Linked DNA regions of Cytobacillus sp. IB215665. The protein of the gene in region 2 interacts with the protein of the main gene of each other region in a pairwise test. Links are inferred from orthologs where the notes say so. Each region holds a gene or a part of one and is shown on either strand. Other genes may lie near its edges. The genes, in order: grpE and groL.

The links.
Region 1: the proteins of groL (region 2) and grpE interact in binary tests that used the Escherichia coli proteins (3 or more experiments, as listed by UniProt). The link is inferred for Cytobacillus sp. IB215665 from one-to-one orthologs.

Annotation. Positions count from the first base shown.
Region 1 is NZ_JAXBME010000002.1:258,336-269,781, reverse strand. The notes cover bases 1-2,729. They hold grpE (nucleotide exchange factor GrpE), read right to left. Parts: upstream 1,781-2,729; coding sequence 1,220-1,780; downstream 1-1,219. Other genes in these bases: hrcA (heat-inducible transcriptional repressor HrcA), read right to left, coding at 1,953-2,729; dnaK (molecular chaperone DnaK), read right to left, coding at 1-1,169. Also shown: more of hrcA, read right to left, coding at 2,730-2,984; radical SAM family heme chaperone HemW, read right to left, coding at 3,101-4,237; lepA (translation elongation factor 4), read right to left, coding at 4,421-6,247; SLH52_RS03250 (YqxA family protein), read right to left, coding at 7,150-7,497; spoIIP (stage II sporulation protein P), read right to left, coding at 7,859-9,049; GPR endopeptidase, read right to left, coding at 9,169-10,287; rpsT (30S ribosomal protein S20), read left to right, coding at 10,472-10,738; holA (DNA polymerase III subunit delta), read right to left, coding at 11,088-11,446. UniProt on the Escherichia coli protein: Participates actively in the response to hyperosmotic and heat shock by preventing the aggregation of stress-denatured proteins, in association with DnaK and GrpE. It is the nucleotide exchange factor for DnaK and may function as a thermosensor.
Region 2 is NZ_JAXBME010000029.1:15,638-27,284, forward strand. Bases 3,672-6,601 are described here. They hold groL (chaperonin GroEL), read right to left. Parts: upstream 5,992-6,601; coding sequence 4,351-5,991; downstream 3,672-4,350. Other genes in these bases: SLH52_RS22335 (hypothetical protein), read left to right, coding at 3,672-3,889; groES (co-chaperone GroES), read right to left, coding at 6,091-6,375. Outside these bases: SLH52_RS22320 (DUF4405 domain-containing protein), read right to left, coding at 1-553; SLH52_RS22325 (hypothetical protein), read right to left, coding at 613-999; SLH52_RS22330 (hypothetical protein), read right to left, coding at 1,983-2,423; more of SLH52_RS22335, read left to right, coding at 3,218-3,671; SLH52_RS22355 (type II CAAX endopeptidase family protein), read left to right, coding at 7,257-8,015; SLH52_RS22360 (YdiK family protein), read left to right, coding at 8,019-8,213; SLH52_RS22365 (DUF2161 domain-containing phosphodiesterase), read right to left, coding at 8,360-9,115; twin-arginine translocase subunit TatC, read right to left, coding at 9,269-10,021; SLH52_RS22375 (twin-arginine translocase TatA/TatE family subunit), read right to left, coding at 10,039-10,218; SLH52_RS22380 (redox-sensing transcriptional repressor Rex), read right to left, coding at 10,314-10,952; cyclic pyranopterin monophosphate synthase MoaC, read right to left, coding at 10,985-11,470.

The DNA.
Region 1 (11,446 bases), on a different replicon or contig from region 2:
GTTGGAATTGTAGTATTACGATCGATTAATTTTGTGAATACTCCACCCATCGTTTCAATACCTAAAGATAACGGTGTAACATCTAATAAAACTACGTCTTTAACATCTCCTGTTAAAACACCACCTTGAATAGCCGCACCAGAAGCAACTACTTCATCAGGGTTAACACCTTTATGAGGCTCTTGTCCTACAGCTTTTTTAAGTGCTTCTTGAACAGCAGGAATACGAGTAGATCCCCCAACTAGGATGACTTTATCTATTTCACTAGCAGATAGACCTGCATCAGACATCGCTTGACGAGTAGGTCCCATTGTACGTTCAACGAGATCTGCGGATAACTCATCAAATTTCGCACGAGTTAAGCTTACCTCTAAATGTAACGGCCCTGCTTCACCAGCAGTAATAAACGGTAATGAAATTTGAGTTTGTGTAACCCCTGATAAATCTTTCTTAGCTTTTTCAGCTGCGTCTTTTAAGCGCTGTAAAGCCATGTTATCTTTTGAAAGGTCAATACCATTTTCTTTTTTAAATTCAGCAACTAAATGGTCAATAACTACTTGGTCGAAGTCATCTCCACCTAGACGATTATCACCTGCTGTAGATCTAACTTCAAATACACCATCACCCAACTCTAGAATAGATACGTCAAATGTACCCCCACCAAGGTCATAGACGAGGATAGTTTGGTCTTCCTCCATTTTATCTAATCCGTAAGCAAGAGCTGCTGCTGTAGGCTCGTTAATAATACGTTCTACTTCTAAACCAGCAATTTTACCTGCATCTTTTGTTGCCTGACGTTCGGCATCGTTGAAGTATGCGGGAACAGTAATAACAGCCTTAGTAACAGGCTCTCCTAAATATTCTTCTGCATATGATTTTAAATGCTGTAAAATAATAGACGATACTTCTTGTGGTGTATACTTTTTACCCTCTACTTCTACCGTGTAATCTGTTCCCATATGACGTTTAATCGAGATGATTGTATTTGGGTTTGTAATAGCTTGACGCTTAGCAACTTCACCAACTTGTCTTTCACCATTTTTAAATGAAACAACTGACGGAGTTGTGCGATTACCCTCTGGATTAGGAATTACCTTTGCTTCTCCACCTTCCATCACAGCAACACATGAGTTAGTCGTCCCTAAATCAATTCCAATAATTTTACTCATTTTCTTCGTTACCTCCTAAAAATTATAAATATGTAATAAATCTTTATTTGCTACCCATTAACTTTTACCATCGATGGTCGAACAACTCGGTCTTTAAGTTTATAACCCTTTTGCAGCTCTTCTACAACAGTATTTGGGTCATACTCAGCATCTTCTACTTGCATCACAGCTTGATGTAGATGCGGATCAAATGACTTTCCAGCAGCTTCAATTACTTCTACACCTTCTTTTTGTAGTGCATCGAATAGCTGACGGTAAACCATTTCCATACCTTGTAGTATAGACTGTGTTTTATCATCATCTGCTTCTACTTGAAGTGCTCTTTCAAAATTATCTAATACTGGTAAAATATCAGACACTAAATTAAAGGCTCTATATTTTTCAGCTGCTTCACGATCAAGACGTGTGCGGCGACGGAAATTATCAAAATCAGCTTGTATCCTAAACGTGCGATTTTCTGCTTCATCAAGCTTTTTCTCTAAATCATTAATACTTGCGTTTACACTTGATTCCTCGCTCGTTTCTTCAGGATTTACATCTGATTGATTGTCATTATTTTGAAGATCAACTTTACTTTCTTCAACTTGGTCAACATTTTCACTTTCATTTATTCCTTTATCTTCAGTTACATTACTATCATTAACCAATGATTTCACCTCCCTTAAAATAAAACAAACCTCACCTAAAACTAATAAAAAGTGGAATACAGGTCTTTATTTTCTATGAAGTGGTCATACGAAATGGATGGGATCATCCTCCCATCCTTATTCAATATTTCCACTGTTAATTATTTTGATACAGCTTAGTCAGTACCTTTGATAAGTCGGTAGAAAGTAATGATAACAAGCTAATCACGCGTGAATATTCCATCCTTGTTGGGCCTAAAATAGCTATAGATCCAAGCTGTTCGCTACCAATGGAGTACGTTGCTGTTATCAAGCTACAATTTTCCATCGCCGACAACTTATTCTCTTTACCGATTTTTATACTTAACCCAACATTATTAGGCCTAATCAAGTCATAAAATTCTTTTTCTTGATCAATCATCGTAAGTAGTGTACGAACTTTATGAATATCGTGAAACTCTGGTTGACTTAGCATATTTGTCTTACCGCTAAAATAAACCTCATTTTCTTTCTTTAATGATAGTGAACTCAAGATTTCATTCAATAATCTGTCATAGCTGTCCACTTCTGTACGTAATAAGTTCGATACTTCCATGACGATTCTATCATGTAACTCAATTAATGGTACACCAACTAATCTCTCGTTTAACAAATTAACCATTTTTTCGATATCACTAGGATCGATAGAACTTGTAAATGATATCGTGCGATTTTCTACATGACCTGTGTCAGTGATGATAATAGCCACAGCAGTCTCACTATTAATCGGAACGATTTGAATACGTTTTAATTTATGTTCAATGACCTTTGGGCCTAAAGCAATCGCTGTATAGTTTGTCATTTCTGACAAAATTTGCGAAGACTTTTTAACGATTTTTTCCAATTCATAAATGTGGTCTGTAAAAATCGATTTCACATTCCCTACGTCTTCCTTGGTTAACAATTGAGGTGACAGTAAATTGTCTACATAATAACGGTAGCCCTTTTCAGATGGAACTCGTCCTGATGAACTGTGTGTTTTTTCAATAAAACCTAACTCTTCAAGATCAGCCATTTCATTTCTAATTGTCGCTGAACTATACATGATTTCGTCTTTTTTCGACAATGTTCTGGAGCCAACTGGTTGGGCAGATTGAATAAAATCATCAACGATAACTTGCAAAATTAATAACTGACGGTCTGTTAGCATCTGTACTCACCTCTGTTAGCAACTGTCATCACCTCTGTTAGCACTCTGTCTATCCGAGTGCTAAATCTAATAATAAATTACCAAAACAAATGCGAGATGTCAATCATTTAGAATACTTATATAAATGCTTGAAACACTTCATTGCCTAATAGCATGCCTCTATGAGTTAATCTAATATAATATTCATCTTCTTCTAACAAACCTTTTCGTTGTTGCTCAATAATTTGACTATGGAACCTATCATGAATATCTTCATTAAATTTATTGAAGAAGGCTCCTTTTGACACCCCTTTTATTTTACGCAACCCGAGAAACATTTCTTCTTCCATTTTTTCCTGTTGCGTTACTTCATGACTCTCTGTCGTACCTTGTCCATGTCTAGCCACTTCTGTAATATATTTATTTAATGGTCCTGCATTGGTTATTCTTTTCCCATCAATATAACTATGAGCACCAGCGCCAAATCCATAGTATTCTTCATTATTCCAATATGTTAGGTTATGCACGCTCTCCATACCAGGCTTAGCAAAATTACTAATTTCATATTGGTTATATCCATGTTTTTTCATTTGTTCTATGACATGCTCAAACATTGTAACTTCCTCTTCTTGAGATGGAAGGTGTAATTTTCCTTTTTTTTGCAAGTTAAAAAAAACAGTTTTTGGTTCAACAATTAAAGAATATGCTGAAAAGTGATCTACATTTAGAGAGAATGCCTCTTGTAAAGTCTCGTCCACTTGAGAAATTGTTTGTCCTGGTAAACTATACATTAAGTCAAGATTAACGTTGTTAAATCCTACCTCTTTAGCCCAATCTACTGATTTAAAAATATCTTCTTTGCGATGCGCTCGTCCGATTTGTTGTAAAATCTTATTATCAAATGACTGCACTCCAAAGCTGATTCTATTTACGCCAGCTTCGTATAACAATTTTATCTTTTCTTTTGTTAATGTTTCACCAGGGTTCGCTTCAAACGTAAATTCTAACTTATCATTCACAGGTTTAATATATCGCTTAATACTTTCAAGTAACCTTTCAAGTTGTTTAATATTTATGGCTGTCGGTGTCCCTCCGCCAACAAATATCGAACGAATATCATTTGAAGGATAGCGCTCAAGAGTTTGATGCATCTCTTCTTCTAACGAATTTAAATATTCATTTACTGGCTGCCCCTTTAAATAAACTTTATTAAAATCGCAATAATGACATATATGTTCACAAAAGGGTATATGAATGTACACTCCAGATGCCACTTCATCACTACCTTTACCTTTTTAAGTTCAGCTAAATAATACGTAAGCTGTCATACAAATCTGTCTGTTAAATTTATCTATTACTAACTTCAACTTGAGTATATAGAAAAGCCGCAGAATTTTCTGCGGCAAGTAACATTATAAAGTACATTTACCTATGTGTTCAAATTTGTAGTAGATTTGTTATTTTTCTTCATCCATCTTTAACACTGCCATAAATGCTTCTTGCGGAACTTCGACAGATCCAACTGACTTCATCCGTTTTTTTCCTTCTTTTTGCTTTTCAAGAAGCTTCCGCTTACGGGATATATCCCCACCGTAACATTTTGCCAATACGTTCTTCCGCATAGCTTTGATAGTGGAACGAGCAACTACTTTAGTACCAATTGTAGCTTGAACAGGTACTTCGAACTGTTGTCTTGGTATTAAATCCTTCAGTTTTTCAACGATAAGCTTCCCACGTTCATATGCAGAATCACGGTGAACAATAAATGATAATGCGTCTACTTGCTCTCCATTTAATAAAATGTCCATCTTTACAAGCTTTGAAGCTTTGTAACCGATAAGCTCATAATCAAACGAAGCATAACCCTTCGTGTTTGATTTTAACTGATCGAAGAAATCGTACACAATTTCTGACAATGGAATTTCATAAATAATACTAACTCGGTTTTCATCTAAATATTGCATATCGATGAAGATGCCGCGCTTATTTTGGCATAGATCCATTACAGCACCTACAAAATCATTAGGAACCATGATTGTTGCCTTAACATATGGTTCTTCCACTCGTTCAATACTTTGTGGATCTGGCATATTGGAAGGATTATCAACTCGCACCTCGGTACCATCTGTTAAATAAACTTGATAAATTACACTCGGTGCTGTTGTAATTAAATCAATACCAAATTCTCGTTCAATTCTCTCTTGAATGATTTCCATATGCAATAGACCTAGAAATCCACAACGGAATCCAAATCCAAGCGCTTGAGAAGTTTCTGGCTCAAATTGCAATGCCGAATCATTAAGCTCCAATTTCTCTAATGCTTCACGAAGGTCATTATATTTCGCAGTATCTATTGGATATAATCCACAAAACACCATTGGATTCAAGCGTCGATAACCTGGAAGCGGTTCTACTGCACTGTTTTTTGCATCAGTAATTGTATCACCTACACGGGTATCACCAACATTTTTAATTGATGCTGTTAAAAAGCCTACGTCTCCAACACTCAGTTCGTCCTGTAACACAGCTTTAGGTGAGAATACTCCTACTTCGTTAACTTCAAACTCTTTTCCAGTTGCCATCATTCTTATTTTTTGACCAGGCTTTACTGTTCCTTCAACGACTCGAATATATGCAATAACTCCTCGATAGGAATCGTATAAAGAATCAAATATGAGAGCCTTAAGCGGTGCTTCTGTATCTCCAGTTGGTGCAGGGACAGTTTGAACAACTTGTTCAAGTATATCTTCAATTCCAATACCAGCTTTAGCAGAAGCTAAAACTGCATCAGAAGCATCCAGACCGATAACATCTTCAATTTCTTGTCTTACCTTTTCAGGGTCGGCACTCGGTAGATCTATTTTATTTATGACTGGGAGTATTTCTAAGTCATTATCCAGTGCTAAATATACATTTGCCAATGTTTGAGCTTCAATACCTTGAGCTGCATCAACTACTAATACTGCACCTTCACATGCAGCTAAGCTTCTAGAGACTTCATAAGTAAAATCAACATGCCCTGGTGTATCAATCAAATGAAAAATATATTCTTCTCCGTCTTGGGCATTATATTTCAATTGAACAGCGTTTAATTTAATTGTAATTCCACGCTCTCGTTCAAGATCCATTGAATCTAACAATTGATCTTTCATCTCACGTTGGGCTAAAGCACCCGTCTTCTCCAATATACGATCTGCTAAGGTTGATTTTCCATGATCAATATGCGCTATTATAGAAAAGTTCCGTATTTTTGATTGCCTATTTACTCTTTCTTTCTTGTTCATTTCAATTCACTCCTACCATTATCGGCACAACATACACTAGCATTGATTATAACAATTGCCAAACATACATTCAACAGGAAAAGCAGAAGCGCATCGTTCATTCCCGACAAGCACTGGAGTCAAATCACATGAAGGTGTTGTTTGCCTTCGGGTGATTTGACGAAGTGACCTCGAGGGAATATGCGCTGGAGCTAGACAACAAGAAAAGCGCAAGGCGACTGTTTATCGGCGACAAGCATAAGGCGAAACGGCTGGAAGGTTGCTTTTTAACCTTCTTGACGGATTGACTTATGACCTCGAGCAGATGGCGCCTGGAGCTAGACAACAGGAAAAGCGCAAGGCGACTGTTTATCGGCGACAAGCATAAGGCGAAACGGCTAGAAGGTTGCTTTTTAACCTTCTTGACGGATTGACTTATGACCTCGAGCCGATGCCGCATGGAGCTAGACAACAGGAAAAGCGCAAGCAGCTTGTTTATCCCCGACAAGCACTGGAACTATTTCAAATGGAGGCGTACTTTGCCTTCAGATGAAATAGTGAAGTGACCTCGAGGGGATAGGTGCTGAAGCTAGACAACAGGAAAAACGCAAGGCGACTGTTTATCGGCGACAAGCATAAGGCGAAACGGCTAGAAGGTTGCTTTTTAACCTTCTTGACGGATTGACTTATGACCTCGAGCCGATGCCTGGAGCTAGACAACAGGAAAAGCGCAAGCAGCTTGTTTATCCCCGACAAGCACTGGAGTCAAATCACATGAAGGCGTTGTTTGCCTTCGGGTGATTTGACGAAGTGACCTCGAGTGAATAAGAAAAGAGCTTAAAGTAATTATTAATCCACGGCATTGAAAAAACCATTCTTAATAGGAAATGGTTTTTTCATTGCGCTTGACATGGAAAACACGGTTAGCCTGATTTACCTTCCATAATTTTCGCAAAGAGAGTATCAATCATTTGTAATATTTTCTGAAATGTATTACTTACCGCTTCCGCAATAGTTTTCCCCATTGATGAAAATAGATTAAAGGCTTTGATTTCTGCTAATTGTTGTTGTTTTTGTTTCAAATCATGACTCGTTGCTTCCAAACCTAGAACACTTGCCTCAAATTCTCCATTAGAGGTTTCAGCAATTTCTAATGCACCTCGAAATGAAGGGTCATCATACCCTTTCATCTCAATAATCCCACTATTGGCCTTCTGCATTCCTATCAATACACCAAAAAGAAGGACTGTACATAAAAGAAAGCACTTCATCATGAATTTCCACATTATACTCACCCTAATAGACTTATTACGGATACACCGTTAAGCTCATATACAAAAACTGACTTCACCAAATTGAAAGGTCTCACCTTAAGCAAATTGAACGTAAAACATTGCAGTTTTAAATTAAGGCTGTTTTCGCATTGATTGTTGATTTTCGTATTATGATATAAACACGTACAAAACTAGAGCTCGTGGTACCTTTTTTTCTGTACAACGATAACTAACAATGTAAAATCATTTTTTTGGTACTAATTCGATAACAATAGCAACAAAGTTTACGAAAAGGGCCTAAAATGAAGAGATTTCTTTCATGAGAACGAAGCATTAACGAACAATTAAATTAATTAAATTACTGTGCAGTCGCATCTGATTCGGTAGATACTTTCTCAGCTTGCCAATAATACTCACTAAAGACATCAGCAATAGCTGCTGCAGTACGGTTCAATTCCTCAAAGGTATTATCCACGCCACCAAATTCTATTAGCATGACATTGTCCGATAGGTCTTGATTATACATACCATTTACTCCTTCTCCACTCCATTCAAATACCCCTCTACTTAGACCAGGGTATTTTTGCTGTAACAATTGATGTAGGTCATCAGCGAGCTTAAGGTTACGTTCATAACGAGCATTATTTCCTCCAATAACAAAAGCGGTCTTAGCATATGATTTACCATTAATCACATGTGTTGTTTGTTCTTTCCTATTGGCATCACGGTGAATATCTATAAAATATTGCAAATCACGGTTACTAGTCATTGCACTTTGCACTAAAGGTTTGGATTGGTCATATGCCTGAAAAAACTCCCACTTTTTAGCGATTAATTGTCCCATTATGTCTGTTTGATCTAGCTGAACTCCTATCCCTCTTTTTTCCAACTCAGATGCTAGACGCTCACCAACTAAGGTAACATTAACTTCGGAATGATAAGCTTTATCAGGTTCAGTTACCCCTTCTAGATGAGGTAAGTAAGATTCACGACTATGTGTATGATAAATGTAGACAACGTCTTTACCGTTTGTTGTTAATACTGGGGGAGTTACTTCTTCAGTTTCACCATCCACTTCTTCCATATTTTGAACTGAAGCATCTCTTTCAGCTAGTAATACCTCTATTGGAGGCGCTGATTCATAAGGTAAATTTGTGTAATTAGTTCCTTCACCAGCGACAATTATTTTACTGTCATACAACGCATAACCAGGTAATTCACTGCCAAGTAAGCTCCGTGGGTCATCAAGGTTAATGCTCGTTGCCATTTCAAAAAGTAGAGAAGGGAAATTTGTTTCTGGTTTAGTTGATAAAATTTGAGAAAAATAATGATTTTCAAGTGATAATAAATAAAGTAATGATTCACTAGTAAGACTAGTTGTTAAATCGTTGATGGAAGATGACGAAATACGATATTTTGGCTTTAGCGATGTCATTATTGCAGTAACCGAAAATATCATCATGCAACCTAACATCATGATGATTATTGTTTTTTTTATATTAGACCCCTTTATTGTCATAACCATTCCTTGACCTCGCTCAAATCTCATGGCATATCCCTCCAAAGCTTGTCTACTTAATCAGTATGATCAACCCTTGAGAAATAGAACCTTACCACTCCTTGCCGTGCATGTTTAAAGCTCTGTTTCTTTCGTTCCATAGAACTTCCTCAATGTGTATACGCCCCTGCATTATCCTGATCAACTTGATCATGTAAGGCAGCATTTAAGCCTGATGCAATAACATTCGCCATATCTTCAATAAATACATCTACTTCTTTCGGAGTTACCATTAAGTTATGTCCAAGTGGTGATAGTACCTCATGAATTAATTTACGCTTCTCATCTTCTTCTAGAGTTCCCACCATCCCCATAAACGTTTGACGATGCGGATCTTCCGGTAAATCTTCTTCTGTAAGTTTTCGTCTTTCTCCAAAGGTCATTCCCGCAGGTGCAAGTGAACGAGATGGACGGCTTCCCTCTTTCATTTCTCTACCAAAGTGTTTCAATATAAAGTCAACGGTGTCACTAGTAATTGAGACTGCATCAACAACAGTTGGGATACCAATTGCTATAACAGGAATGCCCAACGTTTCAATACTCAGTTCTTTACGCTTATTACCCACACCAGACCCAGGATGAATGCCTGTATCAGAGATTTGAATTGTAGCATTTACACGTTCAATTGACCTTGCAGCTAATGCATCAATTGCAATAACAAAATCAGGTTGTGACTTTTCGATAACCCCGTGAATAATATTACTTGTTTCTATCCCGGTTAAACCCATTACACCTGGTGCGATGGCACTTACTGATCTAAAGCCACCCTGGATACTTTCAGGTTGAAGTTTAAATAGATGTCTAGTAATTAACAAGTTTTCTACTGCTATAGGTCCTAAAGCATCAGGAGTAACGTTCCAGTTTCCTAAGCCAACGACTAAACAACTAGCATCTTTTTGAATGTTTAACTGCTGTAAAAAATTACTGAATTCATTAGCGAAAACTTCTTCGACATGCTGTTGTAACTCAGTATCCTGTTGTCTAATCCCTTCTGCTTGAAGAGTGACGTAACATCCAGCTTTTTTTCCTACCGCCTTAGCCCCGTCATTATTTATATCAACTTTCGTAACCTTTACACCGCCGATATCATTCTCTTTTACTACCACTCCATTGATTGACGATTGTTCCTTTTTAGCTTCTTCCCTCGCATTGCTTTCTAATGCCATTTCATGAGCTTCTATTGCTAAATCGGTTCGTACAGAATACTTACTTAGGTCTAATTGAGACAAAAAGAATGCACCCCTTTTTTTCAAATCGATTTATAATCTAGTTTTACCACCAGTCAATAGAAACATTCATTGTCGAATAAGTATTGCATTATTAGTCCTCGTTTGATAGAATATCATGTGTTCTAATGTAAGTGATATGTCGAGTTTACATCATCTCGATTGTTATTTTTGGGAGGTGAAATACATGCCAAATATTAAATCAGCTATTAAACGTGTAAAAACAGGCGATAAGCGTCGTGCTCATAATGCTACACTTAAAACTGCAATGCGCTCTGCTGTTAAAAACTTTGAAGTACTTGTTGACAACAAAGACGTTGAAAATGCGCAAGCTGCATTTGTATTAGCTTCTAAAAAGCTAGATAAAGCTGCAAGCAAGGGGATCATCCATAAAAATGTTGCATCCCGTCAAAAATCTCGCTTAGCAAAAAAATTAAACAGCATTACTGCTTAATAACATGCGATCCTTTTTAAAGGGTCGTTTTCTTTTTGCTGCTATTTAGTACGAAAAACAATATGATGAGAAAATAACATAATATAACCGCTATGTATAAAACTTTGAATGTTAGTGAAAACATAGGATGTAAAATCCCCATAAAAAACAAGCTTGACCACCTAATACGCGATGTTCAAGCTTGTTTTTTTGGTACGGAGAAGGGAAGTTTGTTTTGTGTGATTTTTTTAGCTTTTGGAGAAGAAAAAGTGCCACGAAGGTAGCTGTATTCGTGTTTATTTTCAAGTACGAAAAACAACATGATGAGAAAACAGCCATCGTTAAAAACACAATCACCTGTAAAATGCGTTTAGTGTATTTGCTCTTGTAATGACATAATAAATAGTTCTAAAATCAATTGTTTATCTATATTACCGACTTTCATATCGTAGTCTGCTTCTGCTAGTTGACCGATAATTCCTTTTAATTCTTGATCCCCAAAGAGCTTAGCTTGCCCAGCAGCTAGCTTTACGCGATATGGATGAACTTTTATAATCGATGAAATTTTTTGTTGGTTATAGCCTTGTCTTGCTAATTCTTTCACTTGATATATTAAGCGAAACTGGTTTGATACTAAAGACAATATCTTTATCGGCTCTTCCTTTTGCTCGATTAAATCAAATAAAATTTGCATTGCTTCAGCTGGTTTTCTCTGAACAATAAAATCTA
Region 2 (11,647 bases):
CAATCGATACAACAGTCAGTTTAAATATTTGGACGAACAAAAAAATCGTCCCAATAATCAACATTATACGTAAAATTTTTATCCGAGAAGGTTTACGAAAAGAAAATAGCTTCTTTAATTTAGGGTATTGGCTTCCAATTTGTTTGATCCACTGCCAATGTAATCCTAAATGAACCCCAACTATAAGTAATCCGAGGATTGACAAAATAATATGAAGAGCAAGCCAATTTATGCTTGTGAAATATCTAAAATTAGGAAAGATAACCTCGGAAATTAATAATCCACTTACCATAATAAACAACATATCTAACAACAGGGTTATATTTAATAAGTATGATAGTAAGGCTTTGCCTCTTATTCTTTTTGAGAATATTTTTTTGCTCATACCAATAATCCAATCTTTGTTTAAAAATAAATGAATAATTAATGCTACTGCCAATAAAATACTAGCTATTTCATGAAATGCTACACTGGTGATAGCTGGAGCAAATAATAAGCTAAATGTAATTGCAATCAATAAATCAAAACAAAATTTAAAACGATTTTTTTTCATTTTCAATCCTCCTGAAAAACACCTTTAATTATATTTACGAATGCCCTTCAATTCACTAATTATAAATTTTTTAATATCATTCTAATTGCTGTTGAACAGTTTACATCATGTTCCTTTGCATAATTATTAAGTTTCTTAAAAGACTCCTCATCCAATCGAACGTGTAATGGAAAACTAAGCTTTTCTGACTTTTCTTTTCTAGGCCTTCCTCTTTTCGTTCTCCTATTTCCTTCTTCATCCATCCAAGCCTCAATTGTAACAGTGCCATACTGTTCAATAATCTGTTGACAATTATGCTTGTCCCATAGATCTTTCGCTTTCTTTTTATAAATGATAGATAGCTGAATTTCTTCATCACTTAACCCGATAAACTTTGCTTTCTTATAGAATTTTTCTTTCAACAATTGCTCTAATTCTTCGTATGAAGAAAAAGTTATTTGATTCATTTAAACACTCCTTTTTTGTAGCACAAAAATCCTAAAAACATTATAGCATTTTTTGTGCTACAAAAAAACCAAAAAGAAATATGTAAATCTTTCTGTCCATTTAGTAAAGGTACATTAAAGGGCTTTTTGCTGATTTTATCAACCTTTTATTTGAATTCGAGAATTTTCAGTAACGACTCCTGTTTTATCTCATTAACTTTTCCCATTCTCGAAAGCCTTTTTTATATTTCTTACGTTGTTTCACACTTCTGGTTAAATTTGATAGAATTTTACGTAACATTTTTCACTTCATTCAAACCATCCTCTTTTAACAACTAAAAGAGGACACCCATCACACAACTAAAATGCTGCAATGATTAGCGCCCTCCTATTGTCAGGTATGTATATAAGCCTCTTCTTTTTTCTGTAAACTCCCAATCCTCTTTTATCACATTGTGAGTGTTGAATTTATCAAATGGAAATACCTACATCTCAGTGGCTTAGCTTGTCTTGTTCGATCATTAATATTGTTGTACTTATGCAATTACTTAACTTAGTTTGTTGGCTTAGATCAATTTCTTTAATTTTAGCGACTCGGTTCACCCCTTAACTCTTTTTCAAAGCTTTATCTTTAGTAAGAAATCATAGCTACTATTACAAGCAAATTTTATTACCTTTACCGCTCCTTTATTGTTAAACAAGTATATGTACATGCTGGACAGTTAGTACGATAAACTTCTCCTTCTTTTCTATCAAACATAATCTATCTTAAGTTTCATAACTTCGGCGTTTTCCTTTACAATGTATGGTACTATTATTTTTAGTTATAAAATTACATGGGGACTGTGAAAATAGGTTCTATATTAATAATCACAGCAGTATTTCATTTTTTTTTCATTGATTTTTGTACCTATTTTATTTAAAGAAAAAAACTAACCATTATTTACTATAAATTGGAATTCACTACGAAAACACCTAACCCACTTGTAAACTTATAGATTTCATTACTTGATCTTCGGTCTTAATTGCTGTGCGCTAAAATTAACAGGACCATTAAGGTTTATGTCAGGGTTATTTGCAAAACCAGTTAATCTATAAGTAGCACATTGATAACTATTAATTTTATCAATCGTTTGAGAAGATGTTATACTAATATCTTCTCCGCCACCTTCAATTCCTCTGATTGACCTATGAATAGTTGTATCCCCTCTCCATACTTGATGAGTAAATTCATCACCACCTTGGTTGTTTAATACAAATGTCCAACTTAGCAATACAATATCACCAGGCTTTAAGTTATTTAGTGTTAACAGTGCAATTGTTGTAGGATAATTTGAATCAGTTGAAAGAGATCCTAAGTCCACATGGTTTGTTGAAGGAATATGAAATTGAAAGTCAACTATCTCAAATCCTTCTCCATTACCTCTACACAATTGGTTACTCATTCCCTCATCTCCCTTAAATATTATATATATATATATGGCTTTCTAAATATTATTGTGTGGGGAGATGTCTGTAAAAGTTGTAATATAAAACTATCGTTGTGTAGTTAAATTCAATTTGACTATATATATATGATTCTTAGATCCAAGTCTTTCACAGTAACTCTTGAGTTTCCATAACATTTTACTTATACCTCCCCAAGTTACTCGCTGCTTATCTTGTGTTTAATATAATTCTTATGTTTTTGGTAATAATACACAGAAAACACTTTATATATACACAAGTTTTAACTGGAGGTAATTATGTTCGAAATCATGGAAAACATAAGAAATTTGTTGGTCAACTCATATTTTACCAAAGGATTAATTTACCAATTTTTTATTGCGTTTGTTAAATTTTTCGTTCTTTATTGGATAATAAAATTAGCTATTATTAATGGGATCAAGGAATCCAAGAATAATGAATAATGAATAATAAATAACTGTTTCTTTTAAAACACCTTAGATTGGCTTATGAGGTGTTTTTTTAAAGTGGTTGTTTTCACATTGATTGTTATTTTTCGTATTAATAAACACGTACTCAACTAGAGTTCGTGTTACCTTTTTCAGGAAACGATGTACTAATGCGTTTATATTAAAATTATTCATCTCTAAAAATTGATATACTTTTAAGCTCATTTTAATGTCGTGCTTGGTTTATTAAGATAATCTTAAGAAATATCTACCCATAATATTAAGAATTGGACATTACAATACATTTAAAATCAAAACTAAAACATATTAAAGGAGTCTTAATTATGAAGAAAATCATTGTAGCAACAGTGGTTGCTTCTACTATTGCATTTGGAAGTGTAACAGTAATTACTTTAGCTTATAACAACAATTTTTTTGATCGAGTAAAGGGTGTATCTAATCAATTTTCTAAAGATAAATCTCTTTGGATGTATGATTATGAGGGCTTAAAAACTTTCGATGGCAAGCTAGTGATAAAATTTGATGGTGAAAGTGGAATTATAGATTTACAAGGAAATCAAATAAATAAGGATAACTACTACCGTATACTCGGAAAACAGGGCTTTAGTATCATAGGATATGAAGGGGATGATCATTTACCTGAAGAAGAAATGGTAAAACGGAGAATAAGCGCTTTTCGTGTAAAAACAGCTGGCAAGACTCAAGTGGAAATTAACCAAGAAATCATGGAAGGAAAATCACAAATTAGTCTATATAGGGAAGCGCATAAATTAGGAATTAACTTTGAAGACAAATCATCAGAGCAGTTGTTAGCAGAAATAATGGAAATACGTAAAAAAAGAACATTTGAAATATACGATGAGTATTATACTGCTGAAGATTACAAATCAACACTAAGGATGGCAGAAAAAAATGGGATTGAGACAGATGGGAAAACTCTTCGCCAAATAGAACAAGAATTACTTAAATACTTACCTTCCATCAAGTCCTTATGATGTAAGTAACACTATATAAATCTTGTTTTTTAACTAACCATCTCAAATTAAACTATTCACCACCTCATCACTCGTGTATTTTTATTTAATAAACACAACTTACCTTTTGTTTACTAAACCAATCACAAGTTAGACATGAAAACAGAATGAGGTGATTATTAAAAATTTCAGGACTATATTCTGAATTAACTCCACACTCGTTAAGACATACACATACATCATTACTTGCAGAGGCTGAAGTGAGTTTACCTGAAATCATGGAACGTCTTGGGCATAAAGATGATGACACGACAAAACATGTGTATTTACATATTACTAAGTCTATGAAAAAAGAGGCTTCCCAAAAGTTTGCTCAACTAATGGAAAACCTCTAATTTTTTATAACCTCACGTTACCTAAATGTTACCCATACTGGACATCATATAGGCAAATCCTTTTATATCAAGGGTTTGAGGGGCAGATTACATCATGCCGCCCATTCCGCCCATTCCACCCATGCCGCCCATGTCAGGCATAGCAGGTGCGCCACCTTCTTCAGGTTGGTCAGCTACTACAGCTTCAGTTGTTAAGAACATTGCTGCAACAGATGCTGCGTTTTGTAATGCTGAACGAGTAACTTTTGTTGGGTCAACGATACCAGTGTCGATCATGTTAACCCACTCGCCAGTTGCTGCGTTGAAGCCTACTCCAACTTCTTCACGTTTTAGACGATCTACAACGACAGATCCTTCTAGGCCAGCGTTGTGAGCGATTTGTCTAATTGGCTCTTCAAGTGCACGTAAGACGATATTTACACCAGTAGCTTTATCTCCGTCAGCTTCAATTGCTGCTACTTTGCTGTGTACATTTACTAGCGCAGTACCACCACCAGAAACAATACCTTCTTCAACAGCTGCGCGAGTTGCATTTAAAGCATCTTCGATACGTAGCTTACGTTCTTTTAATTCAGTTTCTGTAGCTGCACCAACTTTGATTACCGCTACGCCACCAGCTAATTTAGCTAGGCGCTCTTGTAATTTTTCTTTATCAAATTCAGAAGTTGTTTCTTCTAATTGTGTACGAATTTGGTTTACACGTGCTGCAATTTTATCAGATGCGCCAGTACCTTCAACAATTGTTGTATTTTCTTTTGTTACAACAACTTTTGAAGCACGACCTAATTGAGCAACAGTAGTAGCTTTCAAGTCTAATCCTAGGTCTTCAGTGATTACTTCAGCACCAGTTAGGATAGAAATATCTTCAAGCATTGCTTTACGACGGTCACCGAATCCAGGAGCTTTAACAGCTACTGCATTAAATGTACCACGAAGTTTGTTTACTACTAATGTAGCTAAAGCTTCACCTTCTACATCTTCAGCAATCATTAAAAGTGGTTTACCTTGTTGAACAACTTGCTCTAATACAGGTAACACTTCTTGGATATTAGCAATTTTCTTATCAGTGATTAAAATATATGGATTTTCTAAAACAGCTTCCATTTTATCAGAATCAGTAACCATGTATGGTGAAGCATATCCACGGTCGAATTGCATACCTTCAACAACTTCTAATTCAGTTGCGAAGCCTTTTGATTCTTCAATAGTGATAACACCATCATTACCAACACGTTCCATAGCTTCTGCAATTAATTGACCTACTTCTTCATCAGATGAAGAAATTGCAGCTACTTGAGAGATTGATTCTTTACCTTCAATCTGTTTTGAGATTGCTTTAAGCTCTTCAACTGCAACTTTAGTAGCCTTCTCAATTCCTTTACGAACGCCCATAGGGTTTGCACCAGCAGTTACGTTTTTAAGACCTTCAGTAATCATTGCTTGTGCTAAAACAGTTGCTGTAGTAGTACCGTCACCAGCTACATCATTTGTTTTACTAGCTACTTCAGCAACTAGCTTTGCACCCATGTTTTCAAATGCATCTTCTAATTCGATTTCTTTTGCAATTGTAACACCATCATTTGTAATTAATGGAGAACCAAATTTTTTCTCTAATACTACATTACGTCCTTTAGGTCCTAATGTAACTTTTACAGCATTAGCTAGTGCATCTACACCACTTAGCATAGAACGGCGTGCTTCTTCGCTAAATTTAATATCTTTTGCCATATTGTTTTACCTCCTCAAATTTTCCTAATCTATTAAATAATGTTCAATCCATATGCTGTTGAACATTACACATTATGTTAAGTACAAAGGTGGATAAAATTAGCTAAGTACAGCTAAAATATCGCTTTCACGTACGATTAAGTATTCTTTACCGTCAGATTTTACTTCAGTACCAGCATATTTTGAGAAGATGATACTATCACCTACAGCTACTTCAAGAGCTACACGCTCACCGCTGTCTAGTACTCGACCAGAACCAACAGCTACAACTTTTCCTTCTTGAGGCTTTTCCTTTGCAGTATCCGGTAATACGATACCACTTGCAGTCTTTTCTTCTGTTTCTTCAATTTGAATAACAACACGATCACCTAATGGCTTTAACAAGTGAAACAACCTCCTCAAATAATTTAAATGGTATTATTGTTCAATATTCTTCTATTAGCACTCGCTATACTTGAGTGCTAACACAACTATTATATTAATGAATCTCACATGTTTTTGCAAGTCTAAAGCAGAAAAAAATTCCTAATTTCATATATACCCCATAAATAGACAAGTTCTCCCTTGTATAACCACGACATTCGTCCCATTTTTTATTACACAATTAGAGCTTGGCTTTATTTCTTGTCATAGTCTTCAATATAGAAAGACTCTTTTCGTAATCTTTGCCGCTATTGATACCAGCATAGAAAAAGTGTTTTATACGGTTATCATTGCTTTACAGAAGAAAGATGCCATAACTCTAGTTAAGTACTTGGCAATTGCTTAGTACGAAAAACATTATTTAAATCAAAAACAACCCATTTCTAGGATCTCTGTAGAGTTAATATTGCTGATGTTGATGTATTTGGAACGCTAAGTAGGTTTTACATGATTGAAATAAAGTTTATACCTTCTTATGTAAATATCTTTATCATTTAACCCTTTAAAATTATGTCACAAATACGTAGGAATAAACATAAAAAACATAATATACATGAGTATGTTAGAATACTGTGATAAAATACGGTAAGTATTGTACTAACCCGTGTATATCGGACATACATTATTAGTGCATATTTTAATCGGACAACTATGATGAAAATCGTTAAATAGGCTAACAATGTCAAATCATTAAGGTATATCATTTGAATAGGGATTTTTCTTTCTGATAAAATGACATGGTGACCTCTAAAAGCTGCGAAGGGAAACAAGGCATTCCCAAATAGCAAAATACTATTTTAAACCAAAGCAGCATGAACAAACATTTAAAGGAGATTATTTTATTGATTAAAAAGATATTTCCACCGTTCGAAAGACATTATTGGTATGTAATTATCGCGTATATTATCGTCCAATTTTCTGCGACTTTAGGTGTGCCATTATTAGAAATTTTAGGTGTAGGCGAGGATGCTCATTCTAATGATATTGCGCTAGTCATTAGGGTTGGTTATTGGGCTGTAATTAGCTTTATCCTCGGATTAATGATTATTCTCTTCATTATGAAAAAAGATATGATTAACAGAGTGATTCCTGAAGATTACCCCTCTACTGGCAAAGCCATTTTCTGGTCAATCGCAGGTATTTTCCTTGCGTTATTTGCACAATCTTTAGCAGCAAATATTGAAATGTTACTTGGAATTAATCCAGGGTCAGAAAATACTGAAGTGCTTATCGGAATTTTTGAATTGGTCCCGTTATTCATTATTGTCACTTCAATCATCGCACCAATATTAGAGGAAATCATTTTTAGAAAGATCATTTTTGGCTCGTTGTATAAGAAATATAATTTTTGGATATCAGCACTTATTAGTTCTGTCATATTCGCCCTAGTTCATGGTGAGCCAGAGCACATACTCATATACAGTTCAATGGGATTTACTTTTGCCTTTCTTTATGTGAAAACAAAAAGAATACTCGTACCTATTATTGCACACGTTTCAATGAATACATTTGTGGTCTTAATACAAACTATCTACAAGGATGACATTGAACAAATGCGACAACAACTGGAACAAATGCAGTCGATTATTGGAGGATTATAACATATGCGCCGCTCACCTTTATTTTTTGGATTTATATATAGTTTTATAGGAATCGTTTTCACATATCTCGCAATTCAATCAGCTCAAGAAACAATTTGGAATTTCCCCACTCTCATATTGTCTTTTGTAGCCACCCTTGATTTTGGAGTGGCTATTCGTATGTTTATCTTTCATAACAAACTAAAAAATATAAAATAATTAACAACCTTCCTAGTTAACAGGAAGGTTGTTTTATTCTATGGCTAATTTCACATTAATTGTTGCTTTTTGCTAAGCACGAATATGTTCGGGACATCTTTTCTTCTCTAAATACATATGAGTTACCCAAAATACCATTCTCTGTATCAACCAAGCTTATTTGCTATTAATTCACCGTAATAGTGAACAAGTTGTGGATATGAAGTTAGCTCATTCTTACCCTTATCACTAAGTGAATAAGTTCCTCTTCGCACCCTTTCAAACCAGCCGTAATAATTTTTATTAAGAATAGATACAGTTTTGTCACCCGTTCCCATTTGGCGAAGATCACTTGTTGATAACTGACCTAAACGTTCGAGGCAACAAGCAATATGAATACAGTTTTCTTTGTACGCCGTCATGATTTTTTGATTCTTGCTTCCACCAACATTATGGTCACGATGCCTGCCTTGCATTTCAGTTAAAAGTAAATCTCTCTTTTTTTTGCTGCTTTGCATGCTTTTTTTCCGATCAAAGTCAGCTGGGGCTAGAATGATTTCTACCAGTGCAGTACCATTTTTGAAAGTTACAATCATAAGGCCTAATTCTAACCTTCTGACCAAATAACATATATCCTGCCATTTTTTAGAACGCAAAGAATATGTAGGCCTCGGGATAGCAATATACACCTGATCGGATAAACGCTGCCTTTTAGTAGCTTGTATTAACAGCTTTATACTTATATTAAGCTTAAGCTCCACGATCACTAGCTCATCGTCTTTTATAGCTGCTATATCACAATGATTGACTTCTCCATATACTTCATACCCCTGTTCTATAAAATGCTCTTGAATAGGTTTATATAAATCAACCTCAAACAATTTTGTTGTTTTATTGCTCATTAACATCATTACTTTCTTCATTTATTGAATGCTTTATATAAGATATTAATACGACCTTTATACTTGCATATACTCACAAAATAACCGCTAGAAAATACTACATGAAAAAAGTGAGCCTCTACAATTTGTAAAAACTCACTTTGATTAACTTTGTTATGGTTTATTGTATGGTTATTACTCATTTTCAGTCAGGAGTTCCTGTTCTAGTTTTTCCACTTTCCGATAGGTTATTTTTGAGATAAAGATACTTATTTCATATAGAATAAATAAAGGTATCGTCACCATCAGATGTGAAATGAGCTCTGGTGGCGTAATAAATGCTGCTATAACTAGTAAAACGAAATATGCGTATTTTCTTATTTTCGCTAAAAACATAGGCGAGACTATGCCAAGTCTAGTTAAAAACATCACAACGACAGGAAGCTGAAACAATATTCCAAATGGAATAGTGATTTTAAATAGAAATTGGAAGTATTCATTTATGCCAATAACTTGATTAACCGTTAGCCGTTCAGATATCCTCGTCATAAACTCAATAACAAATGGAAATAGAATAAAATAGGAAAATGAAACTCCACCTAAAAATAGTAACACTGATATTGGTATATAACTTAAAGTGATTTTCCGTTCTTTTTCATATAGACCTGGGCTAATAAACGCCCAAAGCTGATATAAAATAACTGGTGCAGTAATTACAAAAGCTATAATAAAAGCAAATTGCATATAAATTTTTATTGGATCAGTTAAGGAAAATGCATTCATCGTCAGCTCTTTTGCTTCATCAGCCTGTTGTAAATAGACAATGATTGGCTCAGCCAAAAAAAAGCTTCCAATTGTAGCAACAACAAAGAAAACGGCTGCGATAATTAGACGCTTCCTTAGCTCTCCTATATGATCGTATACAGACATTTCTTTACTATCATTCATACTTTCTCATCCTAATGTTACTTCTTTTTATTATTTTCATTTGCAATGTCTTGTGCCGCTCTCTTAAATTCTCTAAGTGTTTCTCCAGCAGCTTTTCCTAATTGAGGAAGCTTATTTGGACCAAAGATAACGAGTGCGATCACTAAAATTAATATAAGACTTCCTATTCCTATGTTAATTGGTCTCACCTCCATCATAAATTACAAATAATTTTCCTGATCTATCATTATAAAGCATATATTGTTATTATAACTCGATGATCATCTAAACGACCACAATGCCAGTAGAGCTACTATTCAGTTGGGTAGTTTTTAAGGAAATATACTAAAGATTGTAACTCAACTGCTAAATCAATGTGATGAATTCTAATATGGTCAGGTACATTAATTCGAGCTGGTGTAAAATTCAAAATACCCTTAATACCTGTTTCTACTAAACGATCGGTCATCCCTTGAGCAACTGGTGCAGGTACAGTTAAGATGGCAACACTTACATCTTTGGTAATATATTTTTCTAAATCATCCATATGATAAATAGGAACATCTCCAACTGTAGTGCCAATTTTTTGCTCATCAACATCAAATGCAAGTTCAATTTTCATATTATTATTTTTAATAAAATTGTAATTTAAAAATGCAGTACCTAAATTCCCGACCCCGATTAACACCACTTTTGTCAGTTCATCTTGATCTAGTGTTTGTCGAAAAAACGTTAATAAATAATTAACATTATAACCATACCCTTTTTTACCTAAAGCACCAAAATACGAAAAATCTCTACGTATTGTTGCTGAATCTACTTTTACAGCCTCGCTTAACTCAGCAGAAGATACGCGCTGCTTACCTGCAGCATGAAGATTTTTAATGAATCGATAATACAATGGTAAACGCTTTGCAGTAGCTTGTGGAATTTTTGTTTGTTCGTTATTCACTTCTATTCCCCCACATTCAAACAGCTATTCATTCACTGCTCTCTAATAAAGTCTCCGTTCTTTCCACCAGTCTTCTCTAATAAATAAGTTGGACCAATAACCATACCTTTATCAACTGCTTTACACATGTCATAAACAGTTAAGGCACATGTGCTAGCAGCAGTTAAAGCTTCCATTTCAACACCTGTACTACCCTTCGTTTTAACTTCTACGATAATAATAAGCTTGTATAAGTGCTTTTCTTCTTCCCATGTAAATGTGATATCGACACCCTTTAAACTAATTGGGTGACACATCGGGATAATATCTGATGTTTTTTTTGCAGCCATAATACCAGCCACTTGAGCTACAGCTAAAACATCCCCTTTTTTTATTTTTGAATGAATAATTTGTTCATAAATTTCTTTACTAACTGAGATACTTGATCTCGCTATAGCAGTTCTTAATGTTTCGCCCTTTTCAGAAATATCAACCATCTTTGCTCTACCTTGATCATTAAAATGTGTAAATGAAGACACTGTTGCTTTTCACCTCTCAATATGACTATACTACACTATTTTTACAATCCTGTCGTTACTTTAACAAGGCGTGAAAACTATATGTACACCCAAGTCCGTTTCTATCACCTTCTTAGTAAATGGCTTTTTCGTAAGTGGTGTGGCAATTGTAATTAATAATTTAGCCTATTGTTATAG